DNA from 2 places in the Microbacterium sp. CH1 genome. Region 1 is predicted to be linked to the other one. Evidence: riboswitches for the same ligand, from Rfam matches in the RefSeq annotation. Region 1 holds a riboswitch; the other holds the start of a gene.
The links. Region 1 has a riboswitch for thiamine pyrophosphate ahead of thiM (hydroxyethylthiazole kinase). Riboswitches for the same ligand answer to the same signal wherever they lie in the genome.

Region 1 (15,210 bases):
GACGAGTTCGACGCGACGCACCTCCCGGTCTTCACGCAGTTCGAGGGACTGGTCGTCGACAAGGGCATCACGATGGCGCACCTCAAGGGCACGCTCGACCACTTCGCGAAGCAGCTCTTCGGTCCGGAGGCCAAGACCCGCTTCCGCACGAACTACTTCCCCTTCACCGAGCCCTCCGCCGAGCTCGACCTGTGGCACCCGACCTTCAAGGGCGGCGCGCGCTGGATCGAGTGGGGCGGCTGCGGCATGGTCAACCCGAACGTGCTGCGCGCGGCCGGGATCGACCCCGAGGTGTACAGCGGCTTCGCGTTCGGCATGGGCATCGAGCGGGGCCTGATGTTCCGCAGCGATGTGCAGGACATGCGCGACATGGCCGAGGGCGATGTCCGTTTCAGCGAGCAGTACGGGATGGTGGTGTGATGCGCGTCCCGCTTTCGTGGCTGCGTGAGTACGTCGATCTGGCAGCGGATGCCACGCCGGAGGACGTCCTCGCGGCGCTGGTGACCGTCGGCTTCGAAGAGGAGGACGTGCACCGCTTCGACATCACGGGCCCCGTGGTGGTCGGCCAGGTCGTCTCGCTCGAGCCGGAGCCCCAGTCGAACGGCAAGACCATCAACTGGTGCCAGGTCGACGTCGGTCCCGAGCACGGCGGTGTCCGGGGGATCGTCTGCGGCGCGCACAACTTCGTCGCCGGCGACAAGGTCGTCGTGACCCTGCCCGGCGCCGTCCTTCCCGGTCCGTTCCCCATCGCCGCCCGCAAGACCTACGGTCACGTGTCGGACGGCATGATCGCCTCCGCGCGCGAGCTGGGTCTCGGCGACGAGCACAACGGCATCGTCGTGCTGAGCGACCTCGGCATCGATGCGCCCGTGGGCACGGACGCGATCGCGCTGCTGGGCCTCGACGACGTCGCGGTGGAGATCAACGTCACGCCGGACCGTGGCTACGCGTTCTCGGTGCGCGGCGTCGCCCGTGAGTACTCCCACGCCACGGGGGCGGCCTTCCGCGACCCCGCCGAGCGCGACTTCGCCGAGCTGCAGCCCGGTTCCGGACACACGGCCATCGTGGACGACCAGGCGCCGGTGCGCGGCAAGGTCGGCGCGAGCGAGTTCGTCACCCGGGTCGTGCGCGATGTCGATCCGTCGCGGCCCACCCCGCCGTGGATGATCGCGCGCCTGAGTCTCGCCGGCATGCGGTCGCTGGGCGTGCTCATCGACATCACGAACTACGTCATGCTCGAGCTCGGGCAGCCCCTGCACGGCTACGACCTCGACAAGCTCACGGGCGGCATCACCGTCCGGCGCGCGACGCCGGGGGAGAAGATGACCACGCTCGACGGCGTGGAGCGGAAGCTGCACGTCGAAGACCTCCTCATCACCGACGACTCCGGCCCCATCGGCCTCGCCGGTGTCATGGGCGGTGGCACCACCGAGATGAGCGACACCACGCGGAACGTGCTCATCGAGGCGGCGACCTTCGACGCGACGACCATCGCCCGCACGGCCCGCCGGCACAAGCTCCCGAGCGAGGCGTCCAAGCGCTTCGAGCGCGGCGTCGACCCGCTGATCCCGTTCGTCGCGGCCCGACGCGCGGCCGACCTCATGGTCGAGCTCGCCGGTGGCACGCTCACGGAGGAGGGTGGCGCGCTCTTCGCCGAGGTCTTCGTCGCCGAGATCGAGCTCCCGCGCGGCTTCGTGCAGGGACTGATCGGCGTCGACTACACCGACGACGAGATCACCGGGGCGCTCACGACGATCGGGGCGGAGGTCAGCCCTTCGACAGGCTCAGGGACCCAGGGCGGATGGACGGTCATCCCGCCGACCTGGCGCCCCGACCTCACCGACAAGTGGACGCTCGCCGAGGAGGTCGCCCGCATCCACGGGCTCGACCGCATCCCCGCGGTGCTGCCGACGCCGCCGTCCGGTCGCGGCCTCACAGCCCACCAGCAGGGGCGTCGCCGCGTGGCGAACGCACTCGCCGCCGCAGGCTTCGTCGAGACCCCGGCGTTCCCGTTCACGACCGAGGCGCAGAACGATCTGCACGGCTCCGCGTCCGGTGAGCACCTGCCCAGCATCCGCCTCGCGAACCCGCTCGACGGGCAGGTGCCGTTCCTGCGGCGCTCGCTCATCCCGGGTCTGCTGCAGACCGCGCACCGCAACATCTCGCGCGGGCTCACGGATCTCGCGCTGTTCGAGACCGGGGCCGTGTTCGTCCCGGAGCCCGGCGTGGAGTACGGCACCGCCGAGGTCCCGCCGCTGGGTGTCCGGCCGTCCGATGAGGTGCTCGCCCAGCTCGACGCCTCCATCCCCCCGCAGGAGCGCCACGTCGCGGTGCTGCTGACCGGCAATGTGTCGCCGCGTCAGCCGGGGCGTGCAGCCGAGGCCGCCGGACTCGTCGAGGCGCTCGACGCGGTCCGCGTGATCGGGGCCGCCGCGGGCATCGAGATCGACGTCGTACAGACGCAGCGCGCCGCCCTCCACCCCGGACGCACCGGTGCGCTGGTCGCCGGCGGCGAGGAGGTCGGCTACGTCGGCGAGCTGCATCCCGCCGTCGCGGAGGAGGCCGACCTGCCCGGCCGCGCCACCGTGCTGGAACTCGACCTCGACCGGCTGCTCACGCTCGCCGGAGGACGCATCGTGGCGGCATCGCTGTCCACGTTCCCGGCCGCGACGCAGGACGTCTCGCTCACGCTGCCGGCCGAGGTGCCGGCGGGCGAGATCCGCGCGGCTCTCGTCGAGGGCGCCGGCGCGCTGCTGGAGTCGGTCCGGCTCGTGGACGACTACCGCGGCGAGGGCGTGCCCGAGGGATCGAAGTCGCTGACGTTCGCCCTGCGCTTCCGGGCAGGCGACCGCACGCTGACCGCCGCGGAGGCCTCCGAGGCGAAGATGGCGGGCGTCGCCGTCGCCGCGGAGCGCTTCGGCGCCGCCCTCCGCGACTGATCCCGATGCCGCGCGGCTTCCTTCTGAGGCCGCGCGGCATCAGGCGTTCGCGCGGCATCAGGCGACAGCAGCGCCCCTGGCCTGTGCGCACGCGAGTGCCTGTACTCGCGTGAGGGCCTGTGTTCGGGTGGGGGCCTGTGTTCGCGTGGGGGCCTGTGTTCGCGTGAGGGCCTGTGTTCGCGTGGGGGCCTGTGTTCGCGTGAGGGCCTGTGCGCGCGCGGTGGTTTGTGTCGCTCCGCTCTGAGCGGAGGCCCTTCCCCCGAGTCGTTGATCCTGATGACATGGGCACATGACGGATGTGCTGATCCTGGGGGGAACCGGATGGCTGTCGGGGCGCATCGCCGCGCACGCGTTGGGGGCGGGGGCGTCGGTGACCTGCCTCGCCCGCGGCGGACGCCCGGCGCCACCGGGAGCGACCCTCGTGCTCGCCGACCGCGACGACGAGGACGCCTATGACGTCGTCTCGCGCACCGACTGGGACCACGTCGTCGACGTCTCCTCCCACGCCGCTCATGTCTCCGGGGTAGTCCGCGCACTCGGCGACCGTGCCGCCCGGTGGACATACATCTCGTCGATGTCGGTGTACCGCGACGACGAGACGGTCGGGACGGACGAGTCGGCCCCGCGGCACCCGGCGGCGCAGGCCGGTGAGGACGCCGACTACGCGCGGCAGAAGGTCGCGGCGGAGGACGCCGTGCAGGAGAGCCTCGGCGACCGCGCGCTCCTCGTCCGTCCCGGCCTCATCGTCGGCGACGGCGACCCGAGCGATCGCTTCGGCTACTGGGCGGCGGTGTTCCTCCGGGCCCTCGACGCGCCGGTGCTGCTCCCGCCGCTCGACGGGCGCACGGCGCAGGTCATCGACGTCGAGGACGTCGCCGCCTTCGCCGTGTCGGCCACCGTCACCGGTGCCGTGAACGCGATCGGCGACGTGCGCGACCTGGAGGACGTGCTGCGTACGGTGCGCGCTTCCACCGGGCACACCGGTCCGGTCGTCGTCGGGACGGAGGAGCGTCTCGTCGCGGAGGGTGTCGCGTACTGGGCGGGGCCGCGCTCGCTCCCGCTATGGCTGCCGCCCGAGATGAGCGGATTCATGACCCGCTCGAACGCGCGGTACCGGCGCAGCGGAGGCACGCTCCGCCCCCTCGAGGAGACCGTGGAACGCGTCGTGGCGGACGAGCGCGAACGAGGCGTGGACCGGGAACGCCGCGCCGGACTGACACGGACGGAGGAACGGGCGCTGCTCGACGCCTTCGCTCGCTAGACTGCGAGGCAGTGACACGGGGTGCCGCATCCGCGGCTGAGATCACACCCGTCGAACCTGATCTAGTTCGTACTAGCGAAGGGATGTCGCAATGAGCGATCCTGTGCGTCCGGAATCCGTCCTCGACCTCGCCGTCACGGCGGGAAGGCTGCGGGAGGAGGTCCGGGCTGCGCCGCCGTTGACGCACTGCCTCACGAACGCCGTCGTGACGGGGTTCACCGCCAACGTGCTGCTCGCGCTCGGCGCGGCGCCGGCGATGGTCGACATCGTCGGCGAGGCCGGACCGTTCGCGGGTGCCGCCTCGGGGCTCCTCGTCAACCTCGGGACGCCGACCCCGGAGCAGCGGGAGGCGAGTCGGGAAGCCGTGGCCGGAGCGCTCGCCGCCGCCACGCCGTGGGTGCTCGATCCCGTCGCGATCGGCACGCTCCCGGTGCGGACGGCACTGGCCCACGAGCTGGCCGCGCGGCGCCCGACCGCCATCCGCGGCAACGCGTCGGAGATCCTCGCGCTCGCCGGGCACAGCAGCGGCGGCCGCGGCGTCGACGCGACGGACCGCACCGAGGCGGCGGCCGCAGCGGCCCGCGAGCTCGCCGACCGGTACGGCTCCGTGGTCGCCGTCTCCGGCCCGGTCGACCTCCTCACCGACGGGGAACGGGTGATCCGCATCGCCAACGGGCACGAGCTGCTCACGCGGGTGACGGGCGGCGGCTGCGCGCTGGGCGCCGTGATGGCGGCCTTCCTCGGGGCGTCCCGCGGTACCGGGACCGATGCGCTGACGGCGGTGGCAGCGGCGACCCTCGTCTACACGGTCGCGGCCGAGCAGGCGGCGGAGACCTCCCGCGGACCGGGCAGCTTCGCCGTCGGACTGCTCGATGCGCTGTCCGCCGTGACCCCGGCGGATCTCCGGGCCCGCGCCCGCGTCGAGGAGGAGACCCGATGACCGTCGACCTGTCCCTGTACCTCGTCACCGATCGGTCGCTGTGCGGGGCACGCGGGGTGGTCGCGACCGTCCGCGAGGCGGTGGCCGGCGGAGTCCGCATCGTGCAGCTGCGCGACAAGGAGGCGACGGACGAGGATACTGTCGACCAGCTCCTCGCTCTGTCTGCGGCCATCGACGGCCGCGCGCTGCTCGTCGTGAACGATCGCCTCGATGCGGCCGTCGAGGCGCGTCGTCGCGGCGCCAGGGTGGACGGGGTGCACCTCGGTCAGGCGGACGCCTCGGTGCTCCGCGCGCGCGAGCTCCTCGGCCCGGAGGCCCTGATCGGGCTGACCGCGAACACCTCCGCGCACCTCGAGGAGGTCGCCGCGCTGCCGCCGGGGACGGTCGACTACCTCGGCGTCGGCGTGATCCGCCCCACGCGCACGAAGCCCGACCATCCGGACCCGCTCGGCATCGACGGCTTCGCCGCGTTCGCCGCGCGCAGTGCGCTGCCGTGCGTCGCCATCGGCGGGGTGGACCTCGACGACACGGCGGCGCTGCGCGCGGCCGGTGCCGCCGGGATCGCGGTGGTCTCGGCGCTGTGCGCGGCAGTGGACCCCCGTGCTGCAGCCGCGGCCTTCCGTCGGCGGTGGCTCGGACGGGCGGTGCCGCATGTGCTCAGCATCGCCGGCAGCGATCCGTCCGGCGGCGCGGGCATCCAGGCCGACCTCAAGGCGATCGCCGCGCACGGGGGCTACGGCATGGCGGCCCTGACCGCCCTGACCGCCCAGAACACGCAGGGCGTCCGCGCCGTGCACGTCCCTCCCGCGGAGTTCCTGCGCGCGCAGCTCGAGGCCGTCGCCGACGACATCCGCATCGACGCCGTGAAGATCGGCATGCTCGCGGACGTGGAGGTGATCCGGACGGTCGCCGCGTGGCTCCGGGACACACAGCCCCCGATCGTCGTGCTCGACCCGGTCATGATCGCGACCTCGGGGGATCGGCTGCTCCACCCCGACGCGGAGCGCGAGCTGCGGAGCCTGCTGTCCCTGGCGACCGTGGTCACCCCGAACCTCGCCGAGCTCGCGGTGCTCGTCGGTCACAAGGTGACGGACTGGGCGGACGCGCTCGCCGCGGCGCGAGAGCTGTCGGCCGCTATGGGGACCGCGGTGCTGGTGAAGGGCGGGCATCTGCCCGGGGACGAGGCGCCGGACGCCCTGATCGACACGGCAGCCGGTACGCGCGCGGAATTCCCGGGGGCGCGTATCCGGACGGAGAACACCCACGGCACCGGCTGCTCGCTGTCCGCGGCTCTGGCCACACGACTGGCGCGGGGCGACGATCCCGCGACCGCGGTCCACGCCGCGCGCGCCTGGTTGCGGGAGTCTCTCCGCGCGGCCGACGACCTGGACGTCGGGCGAGGACACGGCCCGATCCATCATCTCGCGGGACTCTGGGCGCGCGGCGGGGTCGAGACCCAGCCGACACCGGAGGAGGTGGCCGCGGCCTGGTGGGACGAGACCGCCGCGATCCGCCGCGACATCGACGCGCTGCCCTTCGTGCGCGCGCTCGCCGAGGGGACTCTCGAGCGCGACGCCTTCGTCTTCTACCTCGCGCAGGATGCCCTCTACCTCCGCGAGTACGCCCGGGTGCTCGCGGAGGCGTCACGTCTCGCTCCGACCCCCGACGAGCAGGCGTTCTGGGCCGAGGCCGCGCACGGCGCGATCCGCGGCGAGCTGGAGCTGCACGCGTCGTGGCTGACCCCGGAGACCGGGGTGAGCGGCGCGACCTTCGCCGCCGAGCCCGCCCCGGCCACGGTCGCCTACCTCGACCACCTGCGTGCCGTCGCCTTCGGCGGGGACTACGCCACGGTGATCGCGGCCGTGCTGCCGTGCTTCTGGCTCTACACCGACCTGGGGGAGCGGCTCCATACCGGAGCGTTCGGCGCGGCGCCCCGCGACCCCCGGCATCCCTATGCATCGTGGCTGGCGACCTACGCGGATCCGGCTTTCGCGGAGGCCACCCGGCAGGCCGTCGCGCATGTCGCCGCCGCGGCCGCGAGGGCCGACGACACCGGCCGAGAGCGGATGCGGCGAGCCTTCCTCGCATCGAGCGCGCACGAACGGGCCTTCTTCGCCGCACCGGTCGCGCGCGCTGTCGTGTGACGCCCCGGATTTGCGGTGCCGAACGCGCCCGCGCTATCGTCGCCGCATGCCTTCGGTCGCCACCGCTCCTTCGACGCTCGTCCCGAGCGTCATCGCCGTGCGCCGACGTCGCGGCCGCCGATTCTAGGCGACCCCGCCCTTCTGCCTGCGTCCGCGCGGCGGTCGAGTGCCGGTGTCGCCGCCTCCGGCCCCGCCCCCGGTCCCGAGATCGTCGAGGACCCGACCGTTAAGGTAGAAGCATGACGTATTCCGTCGCCGTCTCCGGCGCCTCCGGCTACGCAGGCGGCGAGATCCTGCGCCTCCTGGCCGCTCACCCCGACGTCGAGATCCGCACCGTCACGGCGCACTCGAACGCCGGACAGCCCCTCGTCGCCCATCAGCCGCACCTCCGTTCACTCGCCCACCTGACGCTGCAGGACACCACACCAGAGGTCCTCGCCGGACACGACATCGTGTTCCTGGCCCTCCCACACGGCCAGTCCGGGCAGTACACGGACGCCCTCGGCGACACCCCGCTGGTGATCGACGCCGGAGCGGACCACCGGCTCACCTCGTCGGCGGAGTGGGACGCGTTCTACGGCGGGTCCTTCCATGAGCCGTGGACGTACGGCGTGCCCGAGCTCCTCGTCGGAGGGGGCAAGCAGCGGGAGACGCTGCGCAGCGCGACCCGGATCGCCGCACCCGGCTGCAACGCCTCCACGGTGAGCCTCAGCCTCGCCCCCGGTGTCGCGGCCGGCGTGATCGACCCGGGCGACATCGTCTCCGTCCTGGCCGTCGGCCCGTCCGGGGCGGGCAAGAGCCTGAAGACGAACCTCCTCGCCAGCGAGATCCTCGGCTCCGCGAACCCCTATGCCGTCGGCGGCACGCACCGCCACATCCCGGAGATCCGTCAGGCGCTCGCCGCCGCCCGCCCTTCGACGGGCTCAGGCGCTTCGACAGGCTCAGGGACCCAGGGAGCAGGGACCCAGGACATCCGGATCTCTTTCACCCCGGTCCTCGTGCCGATGTCGCGCGGCATCCTCGCCACGTCCACGGCGCCGATCGTCGAGGGTGTGAGCGACGCCGAGATCCGTCAGGCGTGGGAGAGCGCCTACGGCGACGAGACCTTCGTCCAGCTGCTGCCGGAGGGGAGCTTCCCGCGCACGGCCGACGTGCTCGGGGCGAACACAGCCCTCCTCGGCCTCGCGATCGACCGCGCCGCGAACCGCGTCACGGTGGTCACCGCCGTCGACAACCTCGTCAAGGGCACCGCCGGAGCTGCCGTCCAGTCCATGAACATCGCGCTGGGGCTTCCCGAGACCCGCGCCCTCTCAGTGAACGGAGTCGCCCCGTGAGCGTCACCGCCCCCGCAGGATTCGAGGCGGCCGGGGTCGCCGCCGGACTCAAGTCCACCGGCAAGCCCGATGTCGCCGTCGTGGTCAACCGCGGCCCCCGCAAGGTCGGCGCCGCCGTCTTCACGAGCAACCGCGCCAAGGCCAACCCCATCATCTGGTCGCAGCAGGCCGTCGCGGACCGCGTGGTCGAGGCCGTCGTCCTCAACTCCGGCGGTGCGAACTGCTTCACCGGGAGCTTCGGGTTCCAGACGACCCACCAGACCGCGGAGAAGGCGGCCGAGCTGCTCGGCATCAGCGCGGGCGACGTGCTCGTCTGCTCCACGGGGCTCATCGGGACGGGGGACGAGGTCTTCCGCGAGAAGGTCCTCGCGGGCACCGCGCAGGCGATCACCGAGCTGAGCGCGGACGGCGGGGAGAGCGCCGCGCACGCCATCATGACCACGGACACGGTCGCGAAGACCGCTGTGGTCACCCGCGACGGCTGGACGATCGGCGGCATGGCGAAGGGCGCGGGCATGCTCGCCCCGGGTCTGGCGACGATGCTCGTGGTGCTCACCACCGACGCCGTGCTCGAACCGCTCCAGGCCGACGAGGCGCTGCGTCGGGCGACGGGACGCACGTTCGACCGCCTCGACTCCGACGGCTGCATGTCGACCAACGACCAGGTGACGCTGCTCGCCAACGGCGCCTCCGAGGTCGCCCCCGACCTCGACGACTTCGCCGAGGCGCTCACCGGGCTCTGCCAGGAGCTCGCGGTCAAGTTGCAGGGCGACGCGGAGGGCGCGAGCCACGACATCACGATCGAGGTGCAGCACGCCGTCTCCGAGCAGGACGCCGTCGAGGTCGGCCGCTCGGTCGCCCGCAACAACCTGTTCAAGGCGGCCATCTTCGGCAACGACCCGAACTGGGGCCGCGTCCTCGCGGCGATCGGCACGACGGCCGCGCAGTTCGACCCCTACGACGTCGACGTGTGGATGAACGGCGTCCGCGTCTGCACCGCCGGAGGGCCGGACCGCCCCCGCGAGGAGGTCGACCTGACGCCGCGGGCCACGCACCTGATGATCGACCTCAAGGTCGGAGAGGCCACCGCCACGGTGCTGACGAACGACCTCACCCACGACTACGTGCACGAGAACAGCGCCTACGCCTCATGACCGACATCCAGGACACCACGCCGGACATCGCGGCGCAGAAGGCGACCACCCTCATCGAGTCGCTGCCGTGGCTGAAGAAGTTCCGCGACCAGATCGTCGTCGTCAAGTACGGCGGGAACGCCATGGTCTCGGACGAGCTGCAGGAGGCCTTCGCCCAGGACATCGCGTACCTCCGCTACGTCGGTGTGCAGCCCGTGGTCGTGCACGGCGGCGGGCCGCAGATCTCCGACATGCTGCAGCGGCTGGAGATCCCCAGCGAGTTCAAGGGCGGGTACCGCGTCACCAACACCGAAGCCATCGGCGTCGTGCGGATGGTGCTCACCGGGCAGGTCAACCCGCAGCTCGTGTCGAAGATCAACTCGCACGGGCCCATCGCCACCGGGCTCAGCGGCGAGGACGCCGGGCTCTTCGGCGGCCGCCGCCGCGGTGTCATGATCGACGGGGAGGAGGTGGACCTCGGCCGCGTGGGCGACGTGGTCCAGGTCGACCCGACGCCGGTGCTCGACCATCTCGCCGCAGGGCGGATCCCGGTCGTGTCGAGCATCGCGCCCGACCTCGACCACCCGGGGCAGTCGCTCAACGTCAACGCGGATGCCGCGGCTGCCGCGCTGGCCGTGGCCCTCGGTGCGCGCAAGCTCGTCATCCTCACCGACGTGCCGGGGCTGTACGCCGACTGGCCCAACCGGGACTCGCTCGTGTCGCACCTGAGGTCGGACGCGCTCGTCGAGATGCTTCCGCGCCTCGAGTCGGGGATGATCCCGAAGATGCGCGCGTGCCTCGATGCGGTCGAGGGCGGCGTCGACGCGGCGGCGATCATCGACGGACGGGTGCCGCACTCGGTGCTCGTCGAACTGTTCACCAGCAAGGGAATCGGGACCGAAGTGGTCCTGGGAGAGAAAGGGGCGACGGCATGACCGTCTGGCAGGACGACGCGGCACGTGATCTCGTGCTCAACGCGGGGGAGCGCCTCGCGCTGCTGACCCGCGGTGAGGGCTCGTACCTGTGGGACGCCGAAGACCGACGCTACCTCGACTTCCTCGCCGGCATCGCGGTGACCTCCCTCGGACACGCGCACCCGGTGTTCGTCGATGCGGTGTCCCGGCAGGCCGCCACCCTCGCGCACGTCTCCAACTACTTCGCGACTCCGCCGCAGCTCGCGCTCGCCGCCCGTCTCAAGCGCCTCGCCGGCGCGGGGATCGACGGTCGCGTGTTCTTCTCGAACTCCGGTGCCGAGGCCAACGAGGCCGCGTTCAAGCTCGCCCGTCTGCACGGCGGTGCGGAGCGTCCGCGCATCCTCGCACTGGAGAACGGCTTCCACGGCCGGACGATGGGCTCGCTGGCGCTCACGGCCAAGGAGTCGATGCGTGCGCCGTTCGCGCCGATGCCCGGAGGCGTGGAGCACATCCCGGCCACGATCGACGCGCTGGAGGCCGCGATGGACGACCGGGTCGCCGCCGTCATCGTGGAGCCGATCCAGGGTGAAGCCGGCGTCGTCGAGCTGCCCGAGGGCTACCTCGCCGCGGCACGCTCGCTGACCCTCGCGCACGGCGCCCTGCTCATCGTCGACGAGATCCAGACGGGCGCGGGCCGGACCGGCGCCTGGTTCGGATTCAGCCACGAGGGCATCACGCCCGACGCCATCACGCTCGCGAAGGGCATCGGCGGCGGATTCCCGATCGGCGCCCTCGTCACCTACGGGGCCGCGAGCGCCCTGTTCACCCCCGGTTCGCACGGCTCCACGTTCGGCGGCAACCCGCTCGCGACGGCCGTGGCGGACGCGGTGCTGGCCGAGATCGAGCGCGCCGACCTCGTCGACAACGCCGCGCGCCGTGGCGCCGAGCTGCGGGACATCATCCTCGGCATCGACTCCCCGCTGGTCGGCGGCGTCCGCGGCCGCGGACTCCTCGTGGGCGTCGCGCTCACGCAGCCCGTGGCGGGTGCGGTGGTCGCCGCCGCCCAGGACCGCGGTCTCATCGTCAACGCCGCCAACCCCGAGACCGTGCGCGTCGCGCCGGCGCTCACCATCGGCGACGCGGAGCTGGCGGAGTTCCGCGAGCTGTTCGCCGCCGCTCTCTCCGACGTCCACACCTCCGCCACCGGAAAGGTCCCCGCATGACCCGCCACCTGCTGCGCGACGACGATCTGACGCCAGCCGAGCAGGCGGAGATCCTCGATCTCGCGCTCGAGCTCAAGAAGGATCGCTGGGCGGACAAGAGCCTCGCCGGCCCGCAGACCGTCGCCGTGATCTTCGACAAGTCGTCCACCCGGACGCGCGTCTCGTTCGCCGTCGGTATCGCCGACCTCGGCGGCACGCCGCTCATCATCTCCACGGCGAGCAGCCAGCTCGGCGGGAAGGAGACGCCGTCCGACACGGCGCGCGTGCTCGAGCGCCAGGTCGCCGCGATCGTCTGGCGCACGTACGCGCAGTCGGGCCTGGAGGAGATGGCCGCCGGTACGCGGGTCCCCGTGATCAATGCGTTGTCGGACGACTTCCACCCTTGCCAGCTCCTCGCCGACCTGCTGACGATCCGTGAGCACAAGGGCGACCTGAAGGGCCTCACGCTGACGTTCTTCGGCGACGGCCAGAGCAACATGGCGCACTCCTACGCGCTCGCGGGCGTCACGGCCGGCATGCACGTGCGCATCGCCTCGCCGGAGGACTACGCGCCGCGCGCCGACGTGATCGAAGCGGCCGACCGCCGCGCCGGGGAGACCGGCGGATCGATCACGCTCTTCACCGACCCGGTCGAGGCGGCCGCCGGTGCCGACGTGGTCGTCACCGACACCTGGGTGTCGATGGGCAAGGAGGAGGAGAAGCTCGCGCGGATCCGCGACCTCGGCGGCTACAAGGTCACGCCGGAGACGATGGAGCTCGCGCACGACGACGCGATCTTCATCCACTGCCTGCCCGCCGACCGCGGCTACGAGGTGGACTCCGCGGTCATCGACGGTCCGCAGAGCGTGGTCTGGGACGAGGCGGAGAACCGCCTGCACGCCCAGAAGGCCCTGCTGGTCTGGCTTCTCGGGAAGAAGGACGCGTGATGGCCGGTTCGCACGAAGGCACCAACGAGGGCGCGCTCTGGGGCGCGCGGTTCGCCACCGGTCCGTCGCCGGAGCTCGTCGAGCTGAGCCGGTCGACGCACTTCGACTGGATCCTGGCGCCGTACGACATCGCGGGATCCCACGCGCATGCCACGGCGCTGGCCGCCGCGGGGTACCTGGAGCCGGATGAGGCCGCCCGGATGCACGAGGGCCTCGACGCCGTCGCGCGCAAGGTCGCCGACGGCACCCTGCGGCCGTTGCCCACCGACGAGGACGTGCACGGTGCGCTCGAGCAGGCGCTGATCGCCGAGCTGGGTCCCGAGCTGGGCGGACGCCTCCGCGCCGGCCGCAGCCGGAACGACCAGATCGCCACGCTCGTGCGGATGTACCTGATCGACCACGCCCGGGTGATCGCGCGCGACCTGCTGCGCGTGATCGATGCGCTCGTGGCGCAGGCGGAGGCGCATCCCGACGCGATCCTGCCCGGCCGCACGCACCTGCAGCACGCACAGCCGGTGCTGCTCGCCCATCACCTCCAGGCCCACGCCTGGCCGCTGGTGCGCGAGCTCGAACGCCTCGTCGACTGGCGCCGTCGCGCCGGTGTCTCGCCGTACGGCGGGGGAGCGCTCGCGGGGTCGACCCTGGGCCTGGATCCCGCGCTCGTCGCGACGGAGCTCGGCCTCGACCGGCCGGCGGAGAACTCCCTCGACGGCACCGCTGCGCGGGACGTCGTGGCGGAGTTCGCGTTCATCGCGGCGATGACGGGGGTCGACCTCTCCCGCCTGTCCGAGGAGATCATCCTCTGGAACACGCGGGAGTTCGGCTTCGTCACCCTCGACGACGGCTACTCCACGGGATCCAGCATCATGCCGCAGAAGAAGAACCCGGACATCGCCGAGCTCGCGCGCGGCAAGTCGGGGCGTCTCATCGGTAACCTGTCCGGCCTGCTGGCGACGCTCAAGGGCCTGCCCCTCGCGTACAACCGCGATCTGCAGGAGGACAAGGAGCCGGTGTTCGACTCGGTGCAGACGCTCGAGGTCGTGCTGCCGGCGTTCGCCGGGATGATCGCGACGCTGCGTTTCCACACGGAGCGGATGGCCGCGCTCGCCCCGCAGGGGTTCTCCCTGGCGACGGATGTCGCCGAGTGGCTGGTGAAGCGGCGCGTGCCGTTCCGCGACGCCCACGAGATCTCCGGCGCGCTCGTGCGTGCCTGCGAGGAGCAGGGGATCGGGCTGGAGGACGCCTCCGACGAGCTGCTGCTGTCGGTGTCGCCGCACCTCGTCCCCGAGGTCCGCGAGGTGCTCACGATCGAGGGCTCCGTCGCGTCGCGCACGGGCGTCGGCGGCACCGCTCCGGAGCGGGTGGCCGAGCAGCGCGCGGAGCTCGTCGCCCGCGCGCAGGCCGCTGCGCACGCGCTCGGCCTGTAATCGCTCCGGCGGCGGCCTCGCCTCAGTGCAGGTCGCCGTCGGCGGCCGAGCGTTCCCACCGGGTGAACCGGACGGTCAGGCCCGCGCGGGTGGGCGCGGCGAGGAACGGTCCCGCGGAGACGGTCGCATCGCTGGCGAAGGGAGCCACCCTGACCAGGCGCCAGGGGCCGTCGTCCGCCCGGGCGCGCACGATCATCGCGTCCGCCCAGCGGCTGACCCGGACCGTGATCTCGCTCTCGCGCCAGTCGTCGACGTAGCCGACCGACCAGTCGGATCGGCCGGCGGTCACGACGGCACCGAGACCGAGGTGGCCATCGGCGAACTCGACGCCCGCTTTGATCCAGTGCTCCTCATCGGCGCGCACGAAGAGCCCCGCCTGGTCGAACTGCCCCTCCCACGGCGCACGGAACGCGACCTCGATCGCTTCGCCGACGGCGAGCGGCGCGAGCAGCGCGTGCTCCGTGTCGTGCACGAAACCGTAGGCGGTGTGGCGCCAGGCGTCGCTGCCCTCGGCCGCGGTGGCGTCGAGGTGACCGTCGACGTGCGTCCAGGCGGGGGCGTGGGTCCAGGTGCCATCGGTCCAGTTGATGATGCGCGATTCAGGCATATTTCCCATCTATAGCTGATAAGGGCATAAACAGCGAATATTCGTGTTACGGTTATGTCATGGTCATCGCTGTGATCGCCGACATCGTCGGGTCCCGGGAGCTCCGGGACCGCGGTGCTGCGCAGCGTGCGCTGGACGAGACCATCGCACAGGTGGAACAGGATCGCCCGCTGGCCATCCACCCGCTCACGCCCACGGTAGGGGACGAGCAGCAGGGCGTCTACCGCGCACTGCCCGACGCGCTCCTCTCCCTCCTCATGGTCCAGCTCCGCCTCCCGGAGGGTCTCGCCTTCCGCTTCGGCATCGGGGTCGGCGAGGTCCGGCCGGTCACCTCGGTGCACGGCGAGCTCGCCGACGGACCC
Region 2 (15,210 bases), on a different contig from region 1:
CCGCGGGGTCGGACGTGTAGTGGCGGAAGTAGTGCGTGGCGAGCTGCTTGGCGCGGAAGCCGGGGAGTCCGAGCTCCTTCACCTTCTCGATGCGCTCGGCCGGGGTGAGGTCGGCGAGGTGGACCGGCGGCTTGCCGCGCTTCGGGCTCGCGAACTGCAGCAGGGGGCGCCCCTCGGCGTCCTTCTTCTGGGTCCACCCCTCGGTCGCGGGGCGCACCTGCGGGGCGCGGGTCTCGCGGATCGCCCCCGAACGGGACGACGCGGGCGCAGTCGCGGGGCGCGTCTCGGGTGTGCGGGGGTTCTCGGCCATCCCTCCAGGGTACCGGGATGCGGGTGGAAGGCGGCTGGGCGCGGGGGCTGCCGTCGAGCGGCCCTCCCACCGCTTGTAATGACAATTTCTCGTACGCGAGAATGGGCGCATCCCCTCGATCAAGGAGCGCCATGTCCGACCGCCTCACCCGTGCCCGCACCACCGGTATCCTCGCCGTCCTCCGCGCCCCGTCGCCGGAGCTGGCCCTGGAGGCGTCCGAGGCGATCATCCGCGGCGGGGTCTCCGGCATCGAGGTGACCTTCTCGACCCCCGACGCGCCGGCCGTGATCCGCGAGCTCATCACCCGTCACGGTGACGCCGCGTACATCGGCGCCGGCACCGTCACGACGGCGGAACAGGCGACCCAGGCCGCCGACGCGGGTGCCGCGTTCCTCGTCAGCCCTGGCACCCTCCCCGACCTCACGCGCGCCATGCTCGACACCGGCCGCGTCGTGATGACCGGCGCGATGACCCCGACCGAGGTCATGGGCGCCCTCGAGCTCGGCGTCGACGTCGTGAAGATCTTCCCCGCCTCCCTCGGCGGCCCCTCTTACCTCGGTGCGCTGCGCGGGCCCTTCCCGGACGCCCCGCTGATGCCCACGGGCGGCGTGAAGCCCGACAACCTCGCCGACTGGTTCGCGGCGGGCGCGGTCGCCGTGGGGGCCGGTGGCGACCTCGCGAACGGCGCAGCGATCGCGAATGCCGACTGGGCGGACATCGAGCAGCGGGCCGCGCGCTTCGCCGCCGCCCTCGCTGCCACGCGGAGCTGAGCCGCCTCCCTTCGGGAGCATTTGGTATACCGGATGCATGCGGATGCGACGGAGTGAGGCGGTCGTCGTGCTCGCGGGGGCGCTGCTCCTCGCCTCGGCCTGCACGGCTGCACCCTCGTCGCCCCACACGGCACCGACTCCGGAGGCTCCCATGACCGACGCCACGTCCGACCTGCTCGCCGCGGCCGCCGCGGGCGACGCTGACGCCGTCCGCCGCGCGCTCGACGCGGGCGCCGACATCGAAGCCCGTGGCGACGGCGGCATGACTCCCCTGATCGCGGCCACCAAGGCGAACCACGTCGACGCGGCACGGCTCCTGATCGAGGCCGGCGCCGACGTGAACGCGAAGGACGACATCCAGGACTCCGCCTACCTCTACGCCGGCGCCCGCGGGCATGACGAGATCCTGCGGATGACCCTGGCGCACGGCGCCGACCTCCGCAGCACGAACCGCTTCGGCGGCACCGCGCTGATCCCCGCGTCCGAGCGCGGCCTGCTGCCGACGGTCGAGATCCTGCTGGAGGCGGGGGTCGATCCGGATCACATCAACAACCTCGGCTGGACCGCCCTGCACGAGGCGATCGTGCTCGGCGACGGGTCCGCCCGCTACGTCGAGGTGGTGCGCGCTCTCCTCGACGGCGGCGCCGATGCGACCATCCGCGACGGCAACGGCGTGCTGCCGCTGGACCTCGCGACCGACCGCGGGTACGACGCCATCGCCGCCGAGCTCCGGCGGTGACAGCGCTCGATCCCTGGGCCTGGGCCGCGCTGGGCGTGGCCGCGGTCGTCATCGGGATCTCGAAGACCGCTCTTCCGGGCGGCAGCATCCTCGCGATCGCCCTGTTCGCCGCGGTCCTCCCCGCACGCACCTCCACGGCCGCGACGCTCCTGCTGCTGATGGTGGGCGACGTGTTCGCACTGCTCGCCTACCGACGGCACGCGCATTGGCCGACGCTGCTGCGCCTCGCACCGGCGGTCGTGGCCGGACTCCTCCTCGGCTTCGCCTTCCTCGCCCTGACCGGAGACGGGGTCGTCCGCCGCGCCATCGGCGTGATCCTGCTGCTCATGATCGCCGTGACGCTGTGGCGGCGGTGGCGGCAGGCGCGGGCGGAGCAGGAGGCCGCGGCCCGGGGCGGCGCGCTGCTGGCCGGCGTCTACGGCACGCTCGGCGGTTTCACGACCATGGTGGCGAACGCGGGCGGGCCGGTCATGTCGATGTACTTCCTCGCCACGCGGACGCCCGTCCAGGTGTTCCTCGGCACCTCCGCCTGGTTCTTCGCGATCATCAACGTGATCAAGGTGCCGTTCCTCGCCGGGATCGGACTGTTCACCGGGCCCGTGCTGCTCACCGATGCGATCCTCGCGCCGCTCGTGGTGCTCGGTGCACTGCTCGGGCTGCGGGTGGCGCGGCGCCTGGACCAGCGGCTCTTCGACCGCATCGTGATCGTGCTGACGGTCCTCGGCGCCGTGTACCTGCTGCTCTAGCCCTTCGACAGGCTCAGGGACCCAACGCTTCGACAGGCTCAGGGCCCCAGAGCTGGGTCGCTGAGCCTGTCGAAGCGCATCAGTCCAGGAAGATGTCCGGGAACAGCGCGCTGTCCGGAGTCCCCGGCACCGCGGCGTAACCGGAGAAGTCGGTGACGCCGTTCGCCTCGAGCACGTCCTCCACGATCAGCGACTGTCCCGTGTAGGTGCGCGCCGGCTGGGTGAGCACGGCGTAGGCGGCGTCGGCGTAGATGTCGGCGGTCCGACTCGCGGCCATCACCTTGTCGCCGCCGAGGAGGTTCTGCACCGCGGCCGTCGCGATCGTCGTGCGCGGCCACAGCGTGTTGGCGGCGATGCCGTCGGCCGCGAACTCCGCCGCGAGTCCGAGCGTGACCATCGTCATCCCGTACTTCGCCAGCGTGTACCCGGTGTGCGCACCGAGCCACTTCGGGGTGGGGTTCAGGGGCGGCGAGAGCGAGAGGATGTGCGGGTTCTCGGCGTCCTTGAGGATGGGCACCGCGGCCCGGGAGAGCATGAAGGTGCCGCGGACGTTCACGTCCTGCATGAGGTCGTACTTCTTCGCGGAGAGGTCGAGCGACCGGGAGAGGTCGATGACGCTGGCGTTGTTGAGGACGATGTCGATCCCGCCGAACTCGCCCTGCGTCTTCATGACGGCTTCGGTGATGTGGTCGTCGTCCCGCACGTCACCCACGATCGGCAGCGCCTGGCCGCCGGCGGCGCGGATCTGCTCGGCCGCGCTGTGCACGGTGCCCTCGAGCTTCGGGTGCGGGGAGTCGGTCTTGGCGAGCATCGCGATGTTCGCGCCGTCCGCGGCCGCGCGCAGGGCGATCGCGAGGCCGATCCCGCGGCTGCCGCCCGACATGAGGATGGTCTTTCCGGCGAGTGTGCTCATGGTTCTCGTTTCGAATCGCTTGATTGGCTGGATTTCCGGGTCGAATCGGGTCATTCAGGCGATTCGAACCGGGGAGGGGTCACCGCGGGGCCATGCGGATGGCGCCGTCGAGGCGGATGGTCTCGCCGTTGAGGTAGCCGTTCTCGACGATCTGCTGCACGAGGGCGGCGTACTCGTCGGGGCGTCCGAGGCGAGCGGGGAACGGCACCTGCTGTCCGAGCGAGTCCTGCGCCTCCTGCGGCAGGCCCATGAGCATCGGGGTCTCCATGATGCCGGGGGCGATCGTGCACACGCGGATGGCGTGACGGGCGAGTTCGCGGGCGATCGGGAGGGTCATGGCGTGCACGCCGCCCTTGGACGCCGAGTACGCCGGCTGCCCGATCTGTCCGTCGAACGCGGCGACGCTCGCGGTGTTGACGATGACCCCCCGTTCCTCGTCGTGCAGCTCGTTCGCGGCGATGACGGCGGCGGCCTGGGAGATCACGTTGAACGTGCCGACGAGGTTGATGCGCACGATGCGCTCGAAGTCGGCGAGGACGGCGGGCGTGCCGTCCCGGTCGAGCACCTTGGCGGGCGGGGCGATGCCGGCGCAGTTCACGACCACCCGCAGCGGCGCGGCGGCCTGTGCCGCGGCGACGGCGGCCTTGACCTCGTCGACGCTCGTCACATCGGCGGGCACGAAGAGACCGCCGAGCTCTGCGGCGATCTCCTCCCCCTTCGACGAGGCGAGGTCGATGATCGTGACGTGCGCGCCTGCGGCCGTGAGCCGACGGGCGGTGGCCAGCCCGAGTCCGGAGGCGCCGCCGGTGACGAGGGCACCCTGTCCGCTGATCTGCATCTGATGTTCTCCTTCGAACGTCGTCGTGCGACATGCATGGAACGCAGTCCCAGCCTATGCGGTTCTTGGTGTCACCGCAGGCCCGCCGCGTCGACCCGAGCCTACGACACCGAGGTTCCGGCAGGATGGAGAGGTGAGCATCCCCGCCGCCTCCGTCGAGGTCCCCGCCCGGGTCCGCGAACTCGCCGCCGGGGCCGCGCTGACCCCCGCGTGGCGCAACGCGATCGGCGGCCTGACCTTCCGCACCGACGACGGCCGCTACATCAAATGGGGTCCCCACGATCCCGAGGCGAACATGCGCGACGAGGCCGAGCGGATGCGCTGGGCCCGCACCTGGACCACGGTGCCCGAGGTGCTCTCCCAGGGCCAGGACGAGGCGCACGAATGGCTCGTGACGGCGGCCCTCCCCGGCAGCAGTGCCGTGGATCCGCGGTGGGCCGCCTCTCCGGAGGTCGCCGTGCGCGCGGTCGGGCTCGGCCTGCGCCTGCTGCACGACGCCCTCCCCGTCGCGGAGTGCCCGTGGACGTGGAGCCCGGCGGAGCGCATCGCGAACGCCGCCGCCCGCGGCACGACGGTGCCGACGGACCTGCACGAGCCCCCGTCGATCGACCGGCTCGTGGTCTGCCACGGCGACGCGTGCCTCCCCAACACCCTGCTCGACGACGACGGCCGTCCGGTGGCCCACGTCGACCTCGCCGCGCTCGGCGTCGCCGACCGGTGGGCCGACATCGCCGTGGCCGCCATGAGCACGCTGTGGAACTTCGGTCCCGGGTGGGAGGACACGCTCATCGCGGCCTACGGTGTCGACCCCGATCCCCCGAGACTGGAGTACTACCGACGGCTCTGGAACGAGACCTGAGCCGCGCTCACGCCTCGGGATGCGCGTCGCTGAGGAGGCTCCCGTCGGCCGGGCGCCGGTCCCACGACGGTTTGCGCAGCGCGTAGAACAGCAGCGGCGGCGCGCCGAGCACGACGATCACCAGACCGACGATCCACGGGTACGCGGCGGCCGGGAAGGCGGTGAACCCCTGAGGCGGGATGAAGGCGAGCACGAACGCGGCGAGGCAGGCGGCGAAACCGACCCCGGCGACGAACGGCAGGGCCTTCACGCGATAGGCCCGGCGAACGTCGGGCGCCTTCCGCCGCAGCACCATCGCCGAGGCGAACATGAGCATGTACATGATGAGGTAGAGCGCGGCGGCCATGTCGATGAGGGCGACGAAGGCTGCACTGACGTTCGGCACGATGATGAAGATCGCCGCGAGGATCGTGACGATCGTGCCCTGGAGCATCAGGATGCCCGACTGGACCCCGGCCTTGTTGCGCTTCTGCAGCAGCGGCGGGAGCAGCCCTGTCTCCGCCGCCGCCAGCACACCCTTGGACGGACCGGCGACCCAGGTTACGACCGAGGCGAGGGCCCCGGCGGCGATGAGCGCGGACACGACGGCCGTCGCCCACCCCATGTCCCAGTGGTCGAAGTACTCCCCGAACGCGAGCATGATGCCGTTCGTCAGCCCGAGTTCCTTCTCCGGCACCGCGACCGCGATCGCGATGGTGGGCAGGATGAAGACGAGCAGGATGAGGCCGGCGGCGAGGAACACGGAGCGCGGGTAGCCCTTGCCGGGATCCTTCATCTGGTTCACGTGGACCGCATTCACCTCCATACCGGCGTAGGCGAGCACGTTCGACACGATCAGCACGATGGAGGCCAGCCCCGTGAACGGCGGGATCATCGCCGAGGCATCCAGCGGCACCTGGCTCTTCTCTCCGCTGAACACCCACACCGCACCGAACACGATGAGCAGCACCGCCGGGAACAGCGTGCCGATGATGCCGCCCCACGAGCCGAGCTTCGCGAAGAGGTCGCCGCCGCGGAGGGTGACCAGGGTGGAGCCCCAGTAGAAGACGATGATGACGACCGCGGTGAAGAACCCGGAGCTGGACAGCGAGGGGTCGAGGAAGACGAAGGCGAGGGCGCCGGCCACGAACGCGAGCTGCGTCGGGAACCAGACCACGTTCTGGATCCACTGCAGCCACACCGCGGTGAACCCCCAGCGGTTGCCGAGGGCCTCGCGCACCCAGACGTACACGCCGCCCTTCCACCCCGTCGCGAGTTCGGCCGCGACGAGAGCCGTGGGGATGAGGAAGAGGATCGCCGGGATGATGTAGAGCGTGACGCTGCCCAGGCCGTAGATCGCCATCGCCGGCAGCGAGCGCAGGCTCGCCACGACCACGAGGGTGAGGAGGGCGAGCTGCCCGACGCCGAGGACGGCGACGGCGGGACGGGAGACACGCGGCGTGGAGGCGGCGCCGGCGGCACCGGACTGCGAGGCGGACATGTCGGCCCCCTAGTGGTGGAACGCCGAGTCGGGGTGGTCGGACGGCATGGGAGCCGTGAGCGCGTCGAGGTGGGCCACCTCGGCGGTGATGGCGTCGAGCAGTTCGGCGGCCAGGTCCATGCTGAGCCCGTTGCGCACGACGATCCGCTGCACCGTGAGGTCTTCGAGGTCCGCGGGCATGGGATAGGCGGGCACGAGCCAGCCGCGCATCCGGAGGCGGTCCTGGAGGTGGTACAGCGTCCACTTGTCGGTGTGCCCGTCCTTCAGGCGCCAGGCGAAGACGGGGATGTCGCTGCCGTCGTTCCACAGCTCGAACGCATCGAGCTTCGCGATGCCCGCGGAGAGGAACTTCGCCACGTCCTGCGAGGCCTGCTGCACGGCCCGGTAGCCCTCGAACCCGAGGCGGAGGAACAGGTAGTACTGCAGCAGCACCTGAGCGCCAGGGCGGGAGAAGTTCAGGGCGAAGGTCGGCATCTCCCCGCCGAGATAGCTCACCTTGAACACCAGGTCCTCCGGCAGCCATTGCGCGTCGCGCCAGACCACCCATCCGAGACCCGGGTAGACGAGACCGTACTTGTGACCCGAGGTGCTGATGGAATGCACGCGCTCCAGCCGGAAGTCCCAGACCAGGTCGGGCTGGAGGAACGGGGCGATCATCGCGCCCGAGGCGCCGTCCACGTGGATCGGGATGTCGAGACCCGTCTTCTCCTGGATCGCGTCGAGCGCCGCGGCGATCTCGGCCACCGGCTCGTACATGCCGGTGTAGGTGACGCCCATGATGGCGACCACCCCGATCGTGTTCTCGTCCACGTACTTCTCGAGGTCGTGGCCGTCGAGCGTCTTGTGTTCCTCACTGATGGGCACGTAGCGCGGTTCCACGTCGAAGTAGTTGCAGAACTTCTCCCAGCACACCTGCACCGCGCTCGACATCACGAGGTTCGGCGTGGAGGCGTCCTTGCCGGCGGCACGGCGCGCCTGCTGCCAGCGACGCTTGAACGCCAGACCGCCGAGCATGCACGCCTCGGAGGAGCCGATGGTCGACGTGCCGATGCTGCGAGCGGCGTCCGGCGCCTTCCACAGGTTCGCGAGCATGTGCCAGCAGTTGTCCTCGATGGCGGCGGTCTGCGGATACTCGTCCTTGTCGATCATGTTCTTGTCGAAGGAGGCCATGTAGACCTGCTTCGCCTCGTCGTCCATCCAGGTGCTGACGAAGGTGGCGAGGTTGAGGCGCGCGTTGCCGTCGAGGATGGTCTCGTCCTCGACGATCTGCTTCGCCGTCGCGGGAAGCGACTCGGAATCCGGGATGACGTGTCGCGGTGCGACGGTGGCCTCACCCGGCCGCGTGAAGAGCGGCTGGTCGTCGGCGGAGGAGATGCTCATGGGACGTCCCTTTCGGTCGGTGTCGATTGGCACTGTCTCCTGCGGACGCTAGACCGGCCGCCGAGCCACCTCCAGGGGTCCTCGTCCGAAAAGGGTGAGGGTCAGGACGGCCCGAGGATGAAGTTCCAGGCGCCCGTGGCGACCGCCGCGGCGATCGCGATCCCGGAGATCGCGGCCCCGACGGCGAGGAGGGCCCACTCGGGGGCGCCGAAGCGGGACTCGCGCGCCCAGGTGCGACGACCGGGGGCGCCGAAGCCCCGCGCCTCCATCGCGGTCGCGAGCTTCGCGCCGCGGCGGATGGACAGGACGAGCAGGGCGAAGGCCATGCCGAGGAAGCGTCGGATGCGGCCGCGGTCGGCCACGCCGCGGGCTCGACGCGCCAGTTCCAGAGCCCGCCAGTCATCGAGGAACAGCCCCACCATGCGCAGTCCGGCGAGCGCGCCGAGCACGAATCGGGCGGGCAGGCGCAGGATCTGCCCGAGGCCGTCGGCGAGATCGGTCGGATCGACCGTGATGAAGAGCACCACCGAGGGCAGGGCGATCGCGAGCACCCGGAGCATCGTGGCGACGGCGAGCGCGAGCGACCCCTCGCTGATGCGCAGCACGAACCAGTCGACGTAGACCGTGCCGCTCGTCTCGCCGTACAGGGCGATGGTGAGCCCCGTCAGCGGCGCCGCGAGCCAGACCGGCCAGGTGCGCACCCAGAACTCCCGCCACCCGATGCCGGCGAACAGGAACAGCACCGCTTCGAGCACCAGGGCGACCGCCGCCGACACCGGATCCAGCGTGAGGATCAACGGCACGGCGATGAGCGCGCTCACGCCGAGCTTCGCGACCGGGTTGATCCGGGCCACGACGCCGGCGCGGGCGCGGGTGTCGGCGGGATCCGTCATGCCGGCGCCCCCAGGGGGAAGCGGGTGGCGTGCAGGGCGCGCGCCACGTCGAGGTCGTGCGTGACGGTGACGATCGCGGAGCCCTCATCCCGCAGGGTGGCGAGCATCGCGACGAGCTCGGCCCAGGTGCGGGCGTCCTGTCCGAACGTCGGCTCGTCGAGGATCAGCACCCGGGGTCGCGTGGCGATCGCGGCCGCGACGGTGAGACGGCGCTTCTCCCCACCCGAGAGCGTGTACGGGTTCGCGGCTCCCAGCGCGGACAGGCGCAGGCGGGCGAGCAGTTCGTCGACGCGCGCCTCGACCTCGTCCTCAGGGACGCCCAGCGCGCGCGGGCCGATGGCGAGCTCGTCCCGCACGGTGGTGGCGAGGAGCTGGTGCTCCGGCTCCTGGAAGACCATGCCGATCCGGGTCAGGAGGTCGCGGGACGCCCAGCGGATCGGCGCGGGATCGGCACCCTGCGCGAGCATCGGCGCCGCGGTCACGGCCCCCTCCGCGGGCGGGAGCAGGCCCGCGAGGGTCAGACCCAGCGTGGACTTGCCCGCGCCGTTCGGCCCGGTGATCGCGAGGGCCTCGCCCGCCCGCACGTCGAGGTCGATGCCTCGGGCCACCGGACGCCCCTTCACCCGCGCCACGGCGAGTGCTCGGGCCGATAGCAGCACCTCGCCGGGCACCGCCCGCGGTGCCGGGGGCTCGACGGGAGGACGCCCGGGCACCCAGACGCCGTCCGCCGCCAGGCGCTCTCCCTGCGCACCGAGCACCGCGGCGGGAGGGCCGTCCGCGACCACCCCGCCGGCACCGAGCACGATGACCCGGGTGAGGAGCGGCAACCACACCTCGAGTCGATGCTCCACGACCACGAGGGTGGCGGGGTGCGCGGCGAGCATCCGCTCCACCGCCTCCCTGACCTCGCGCACCCCGTCCGGATCGAGGTTCGCCGTCGGCTCGTCGAGGAGGACGAGGCCGGGGCGCATCGCGAGCATGCCGGCGAGGGCGAGACGTTGCTTCTGGCCGCCCGACAGCGCCTTGGTGGGATGATCGAGCGGCACGTCGAGGCCGACGGCAGCGAGCGCCGCCTCGACACGCGGCCAGATCTCCGCACGCGGCACGCCGAGGTTCTCGCACCCGAACGCGACGTCGTCGCCTGCGCGGGCGAGGATCACCTGGGAATCGGGGTCCTGGAGGACGAGACCGGCGCGCCCGCGAGTCGCCACCGCCGGAGCGTCGTCGACGAGGAGCTCCCCCGCGCTCTCGCCCTCCTCCTCGCCGCCGAGCACGCCCGCGAGGCCGTGCAGCAGGGTCGACTTGCCCGCCCCGGAGGCGCCGAGCACGAGAACCCGCTCGCCGGGCTCGATGCGGAACGAGACGTCGCGCAGCGCCCACGCCCGGCGGCTTGCATGCCGCCAGCCCCAGCCGCGCGCCTCGACGACCGCGGGAGCGACCTGCGCCGCCATCAGACGCGCACGCGCGCCTCGCGCCCGGACCCGAAGCGGTCCAGCGCTCCCGTCGCGGCGATGCCGCGGGCGAGCACCCACGACAGGGCACCGGCGATGACGGCGCCGGAGAGCACGGTGCTCACGAGGTAGATCACGGTGAACGCGGGACCGGAGCCGGCGTACCAGAGGATGAGGTTGTTGATGCCTCCCGCGAGCGCAGCGCCGGCACCAGCGAGGATCGCGACGGGCAGCGACCAGCGACGGTAGAAGAACAGCAGGAAGACGAGCTCGGCGCCGAGACCCTGCACGAGGCCCGCTTCGAGCGTGAGGAAGCCACCCCACTGGTTGCCGATGAGCGCCGAGACGACGGCGGCCAGCAGTTCGACGTAGATCGCCGCACCGGCCTTGCGGATGATGAGGCCGCCGAGCACTCCGGCGAACAGCCACGGTCCGTCCAGGAGCCCCTGGAGCCCGGGGAGCAGCGGCTCGAGCAGGGCCTTGGGGCCGAGGTACCCGACGTTCCAGGCCAGGAAGATCAGGCCGGCGGCGACGCCGAGCACGCTGGCGACGACGATGTCGACGATGCGCCACCGCAGATAGCTGCGTGCCGGAGCGCCGGTCGTCTTCGTGGACGAGGATGCGGACGTGGACGTACTCATGTGAACTCCTCCCTGCGCTGGCATGACCCAGATCAGGTTCGACGGTCGAAGCGCGATTCGCTCCCTCTCAGCCCGGCTCGCCGGACTCCCGTGGTTGTGCTGTCGATCCTAGCGTCTTCCGCCCGCGCGTCCCGAGCCGTGCACGGCGGATTCCTGGCGGCATTCGGTACCGTAAGCGAGTGACCGCTTCCGATCCCCCTGAAGAGGCGTCCGGCGGCGTCGGCGTCGACGCGCGGCCCGAAGACTCCGCCCCCGCGTCCTCGCAGACCGTCGACCCGGTGCCCGCGAGCACGACGGAGACCGTCGCGTGGGCCGACGCCTCGACACCGGCGACCGCGCTGACCTGGGTCGACACGGGCGTGGTCGAGGCCGGCTCCTCGACGCCGGAGTTCGACGCCATTCCGGACGCCGAGGCCGCCCCCGGTCTGCTGCGCGACGCGACGCTGCGCCCGGCGATCGCCGGCCCCGGGCTGCTCGTCCCGCTCGGGGTGCTCGCCGGGCTCGTCGCCTCCTACGCCGGAAGCACGCTGCTCTGGCCGTTGCACGAGGTCGCCCCCACCGTCCAGGCCGTGGAGGTCACCCCGGTGGCCGCCCCCACCGCTGCCCTCGCGTGGCCGGAGGTGGGCGACGGCGCCGTGGGCATCGCGGGGATGACGACGGCCGCGTCCACGACCGCCCCGGTCAGCATCGCGAGCATCACCAAGGTCGTCAGCGCGCTCATGGTGCTCGACCGCCTGCCGCTCGCGCCCGGAGAGCAGGGCCCCGAGTTCTCCTTCACCTACGCCGACAGCATCCGCTACTGGGACTACCGGATCTCCAACCAGTCCGCACTGGATGTGCCCGTGGGCGGAGTGCTCACCGAGTATCAGCTCCTGCAGGGCACGCTGCTCGGCTCGGCCAACAACTACATCGATCGACTCGCCTCCGAGATCTGGGGATCCAACCGCGAGTTCGCGGCCGCCGCCGAGGTCTGGCTCGGCGAGCGCGGGCTCTCCGGCATCACCGTGGTCACGCCGTCCGGATTCGACGCGCGCAACGTCGCCACCCCGGAGGCGCTCGTGGCTCTCGGCGAGCTGGCGATGCAGAACCCCGTGTTCGCGGAGATCGTGGGCACCCGGTCGGTCGAGCTGCCGGGGGCGGGAACGGTGGAGAACACGAACGGCATGCTCGCGGACCCCGGGGTCGTCGGCATCAAGACCGGCACGCTCGTCGGCTGGAACCTGCTGACGGCCAAGGACGTCTCCGTGGGGGATTCGACGGTCCGTCTCTACGCCGCGGCACTGAACCAGGAGGACGACGAGGCGCGCCTCGCCCTCACGCGCGCGCTGTTCGCGCAGACCGAGGCGGCGCTGCAGGCGCAGGGCCCGGCCGTTCCGGCGGGGACGGTGGTCGGACGTGTCCGCACCGCCTGGGGCGAGGAGGTCGACGTCGTGACCGGTGCGGACGCGGATGTGGTGCTGTGGAACGGGGCGAGCGCGACCGCGACGGCTGTGTTCGATCTCGGCGAGCAGCGCGAGGCGGACGGCGACGTCGGCACCCTCACCACGGCCGGCCCCGTCGACACCACCGAGACCGCACTCGTCCTCGCCGAAGACGTGGACGGCCCGAGCCCGTGGTGGCGCCTCACCCATCCCCTCGAGCTGTTCGGCATCGACGCGGACCGCTCCTGACGACTGACGCCCCGCTCCGAGTCCGGAGCGGGGCGTCAGGGCGATGACGATCAGGGACGAGGCGTCGCGCCGTCCGCCCCGTCGTCGAGGAGCGCCTGCGCGGCGGCCGCCTCCGCCCCGGGAAGCTGGGCGCCGACGGCGGCACCCGCCACGGCATCGGCGGCCTGCTCCTCCGCGCGGGCCTCGGCGTCGGCCTCTCCCGTCACCACGACCGGAGACGACCCGGTCAGGGCCGCTTCCGCATCGAGGTCGGTCGCCGCCTGCTCGAACTGCGACTGGTACAGCCGCCAGTACGCGCCCTGCGCGGCGATGAGCTCGTCGTGCGTGCCCTTCTCGACGATGTCGCCGTGCTCCATCACGAGGATGAGGTCCGCGTCGCGGATGGTCGACAGCCGGTGCGCGATGACGAACGAGGTGCGTCCCTGCCGGAGAGCGGCCATGGCGTTCTGCAGCAGCAGCTCGGTGCGGGTGTCGACCGCCGAGGTGGCCTCGTCCAGGATGAGGATCGACGGCTGCGCCACGAACGCCCGGGCGATCGTGATGAGCTGCCGCTCACCGGCCGAGACGTTCGACGCGTCCTCGTCGAGCACGGTGTCGTACCCGTCCGGAAGCGCGTGCACGAAGCGGTCGACGTAGGTCGCCCGCGCGGCGGCCAGCACCTCCTCGTCCGTCGCGGTCGAGCGTCCGTAGCGGATGTTCTCGCGGATGCTCCCGGCGAACAGCCAGGGGTCCTGGAGCACCATGCCGGTGCGGGACCGGAGGTCGTCGCGCGTGATGGTCGAGATGTCCTGACCGTCCAGCGTGATCCGTCCGCCGCTGAGTTCGTAGAACCGCATGATGAGGTTCACGAGCGTCGTCTTGCCGGCACCCGTGGGCCCGACGATCGCGACGGTCTGCCCCGGCTCGACCCGGAACGACAGATCGGTGATGAGCGGACGCTCCGGCGAGTAGGAGAAGGACACGTTCTCGAACTCGATCACCCCCTCCCCTTCGCGGAGAGCAGGAGCGTCAGGGTCGTCGGCCTCCTGCTCATCGGCGTCGAGCAGGTCGAACACCCGCTCCGCCGAGGCGGTGCCGGACTGCACGACCGCCGCCATGCCGCCCAGCTCGGACAGCGGCTGCGTGAACTGCTGCGAGTACTGGATGAACGCCTGCACGTCGCCGAGCCGCAGCTGCCCGCTCGCGACCATGAGCCCGCCGAGCACCGCGATGCCGACGTAGGTGAGGCTGCCGACGAAGGTCATCGCGGGCATGATGATGCCCGAGAGGAACTGCGCCTTGAAGCTCGCCTGGAAGAGCTCCTCGTTCTCGGCCTTGAACTTGTCCAGCGCGTCCTGCTCGCGGCCGAACACCTTGACCAGCGCGTGGCCGGAGAAGGCCTCCTCGACCCGGGCGTTGAGCCGGCCGACCTTGCGCCACTGCGTGCCGAAGGCCTTCTGCGACCGCGGTCCGATGACGCCGAAGATCACGCCCATGAGCGGAAGCGCCACGAGGGCGACGAGGGCGAGCTGCCACGAGATCGAGAACATCATCACGAGCACGCCGATCACCGTCAGCACGGCGGTCAGTGCTCCCGACAGCGACTGCTGCATGGTCTGGGTGATGTTGTCGATGTCGTTCGTCACCCGCGAGATCAGCTCGCCGCGCTGCACCTTGTCGAAGTACGCCAGCGGGAGCCGGTTGATCTTCGCCTCGACGGCCTCGCGCAGCCGCCACATGGTGCGCACCATGATGACGTTGATGACGTATCCCTGCAGCCAGCTGAGGAACGCGGCCACGACGTAGATCGCGAGAACAGCGGCGATCACCCAGCGCAGCGCGTCGAAGTCGATGCCGTCGCCGACCCGGAAGTCGCCGAGCGCGCCCACCTGGTTGGCGAAGTCGTTCTGCCCGGCGTCCCGCAGCGCGTCGACGACGACGTCCTGCGGGGTCCCGGCCGGGAACCCGGGGAAGTCGCCGGTGGGCTGACCGAGCTGGATCGAGATGAAGCCGCGATAGACGATGTTCGTCGCCTCGGCGAGCACCTTCGGGGCGGCGACGGTCAGCACGACCCCGATCGCACCGAGGATCGACACGAAGACGAACCACACTGCGGAGGGCTTGAGCAGCCCGATCATCCGCGCGAAACTCGGGCCGAAGTTGTCGGCCTTGCCCGGCGCGACGCTGTCCCAGTCGCCGGAGTTCTGCCGCGCCTGCTCGGCGAGCTCCGCCTCGTACTGCTCCTCGGCGGTGAGCTCCCGCTCGACCGTGGGCGCCGGCGCCTTACCCCGTCCGCGACGGCGCCGACCCTGGGTCCCTGAGCGTGTCGAAGGGTCCGTCCCCTGGGTCCCTGAGTCTGTCGAAGGGTCCTGCTCGCTCATGCGTCCACCCCCAGCTGCGACTCGACGATCTCGCGATAGGTCTCGCTGGTCTCCAGCAGCTCCTCATGGGTTCCGACGCCGACCATGGTGCCGCCCTCGAGGACCACGATGCGGTCCGCGTCGGTGATCGTGGAGACGCGCTGCGCGACCACGATCTTCG

Region 2: linked by a shared signal. The riboswitch ahead of AUV07_RS14225 (ECF transporter S component) and the one ahead of thiM (hydroxyethylthiazole kinase) in region 1 are both predicted to bind thiamine pyrophosphate.

What each region holds. Positions count from the first base shown of each region.
Region 1 covers NZ_LOSO01000018.1:363,345-378,554, forward strand. The annotation lists gene pheS (phenylalanine--tRNA ligase subunit alpha) at 1-420, shown strand, start outside; gene pheT (phenylalanine--tRNA ligase subunit beta) at 420-2,939, shown strand; gene AUV07_RS12915 (NAD-dependent epimerase/dehydratase family protein) at 3,229-4,200, shown strand; TPP riboswitch at 4,208-4,301, shown strand; gene thiM (hydroxyethylthiazole kinase) at 4,292-5,140, shown strand; gene AUV07_RS12925 (bifunctional hydroxymethylpyrimidine kinase/phosphomethylpyrimidine kinase) at 5,137-7,284, shown strand; gene argC (N-acetyl-gamma-glutamyl-phosphate reductase) at 7,524-8,618, shown strand; gene argJ (bifunctional glutamate N-acetyltransferase/amino-acid acetyltransferase ArgJ) at 8,615-9,772, shown strand; gene argB (acetylglutamate kinase) at 9,769-10,686, shown strand; gene AUV07_RS12945 (acetylornithine transaminase) at 10,683-11,888, shown strand; gene argF (ornithine carbamoyltransferase) at 11,885-12,814, shown strand; gene argH (argininosuccinate lyase) at 12,814-14,241, shown strand; gene AUV07_RS12960 (DUF1349 domain-containing protein) at 14,264-14,848, opposite strand; gene AUV07_RS12965 (SatD family protein) at 14,908-15,210, shown strand, end outside.
Region 2 covers NZ_LOSO01000019.1:121,531-136,740, forward strand. The annotation lists gene rlmN (23S rRNA (adenine(2503)-C(2))-methyltransferase RlmN) at 1-310, opposite strand, end outside; gene AUV07_RS14175 (bifunctional 4-hydroxy-2-oxoglutarate aldolase/2-dehydro-3-deoxy-phosphogluconate aldolase) at 442-1,080, shown strand; gene AUV07_RS14180 (ankyrin repeat domain-containing protein) at 1,118-1,819, shown strand; gene AUV07_RS14185 (sulfite exporter TauE/SafE family protein) at 1,816-2,565, shown strand; gene AUV07_RS14190 (SDR family oxidoreductase) at 2,645-3,478, opposite strand; gene AUV07_RS14195 (SDR family NAD(P)-dependent oxidoreductase) at 3,558-4,316, opposite strand; gene AUV07_RS14200 (aminoglycoside 3'-phosphotransferase) at 4,450-5,175, shown strand; gene AUV07_RS14205 (amino acid permease) at 5,183-6,655, opposite strand; gene AUV07_RS14210 (glutamate decarboxylase) at 6,665-8,035, opposite strand; gene AUV07_RS14215 (energy-coupling factor transporter transmembrane component T family protein) at 8,137-8,928, opposite strand; gene AUV07_RS14220 (ABC transporter ATP-binding protein) at 8,925-10,379, opposite strand; gene AUV07_RS14225 (ECF transporter S component) at 10,379-11,020, opposite strand; TPP riboswitch at 11,011-11,122, opposite strand; gene AUV07_RS14230 (D-alanyl-D-alanine carboxypeptidase family protein) at 11,200-12,690, shown strand; gene AUV07_RS14235 (ABC transporter ATP-binding protein) at 12,741-15,050, opposite strand; gene AUV07_RS14240 (ABC transporter ATP-binding protein) at 15,047-15,210, opposite strand, start outside.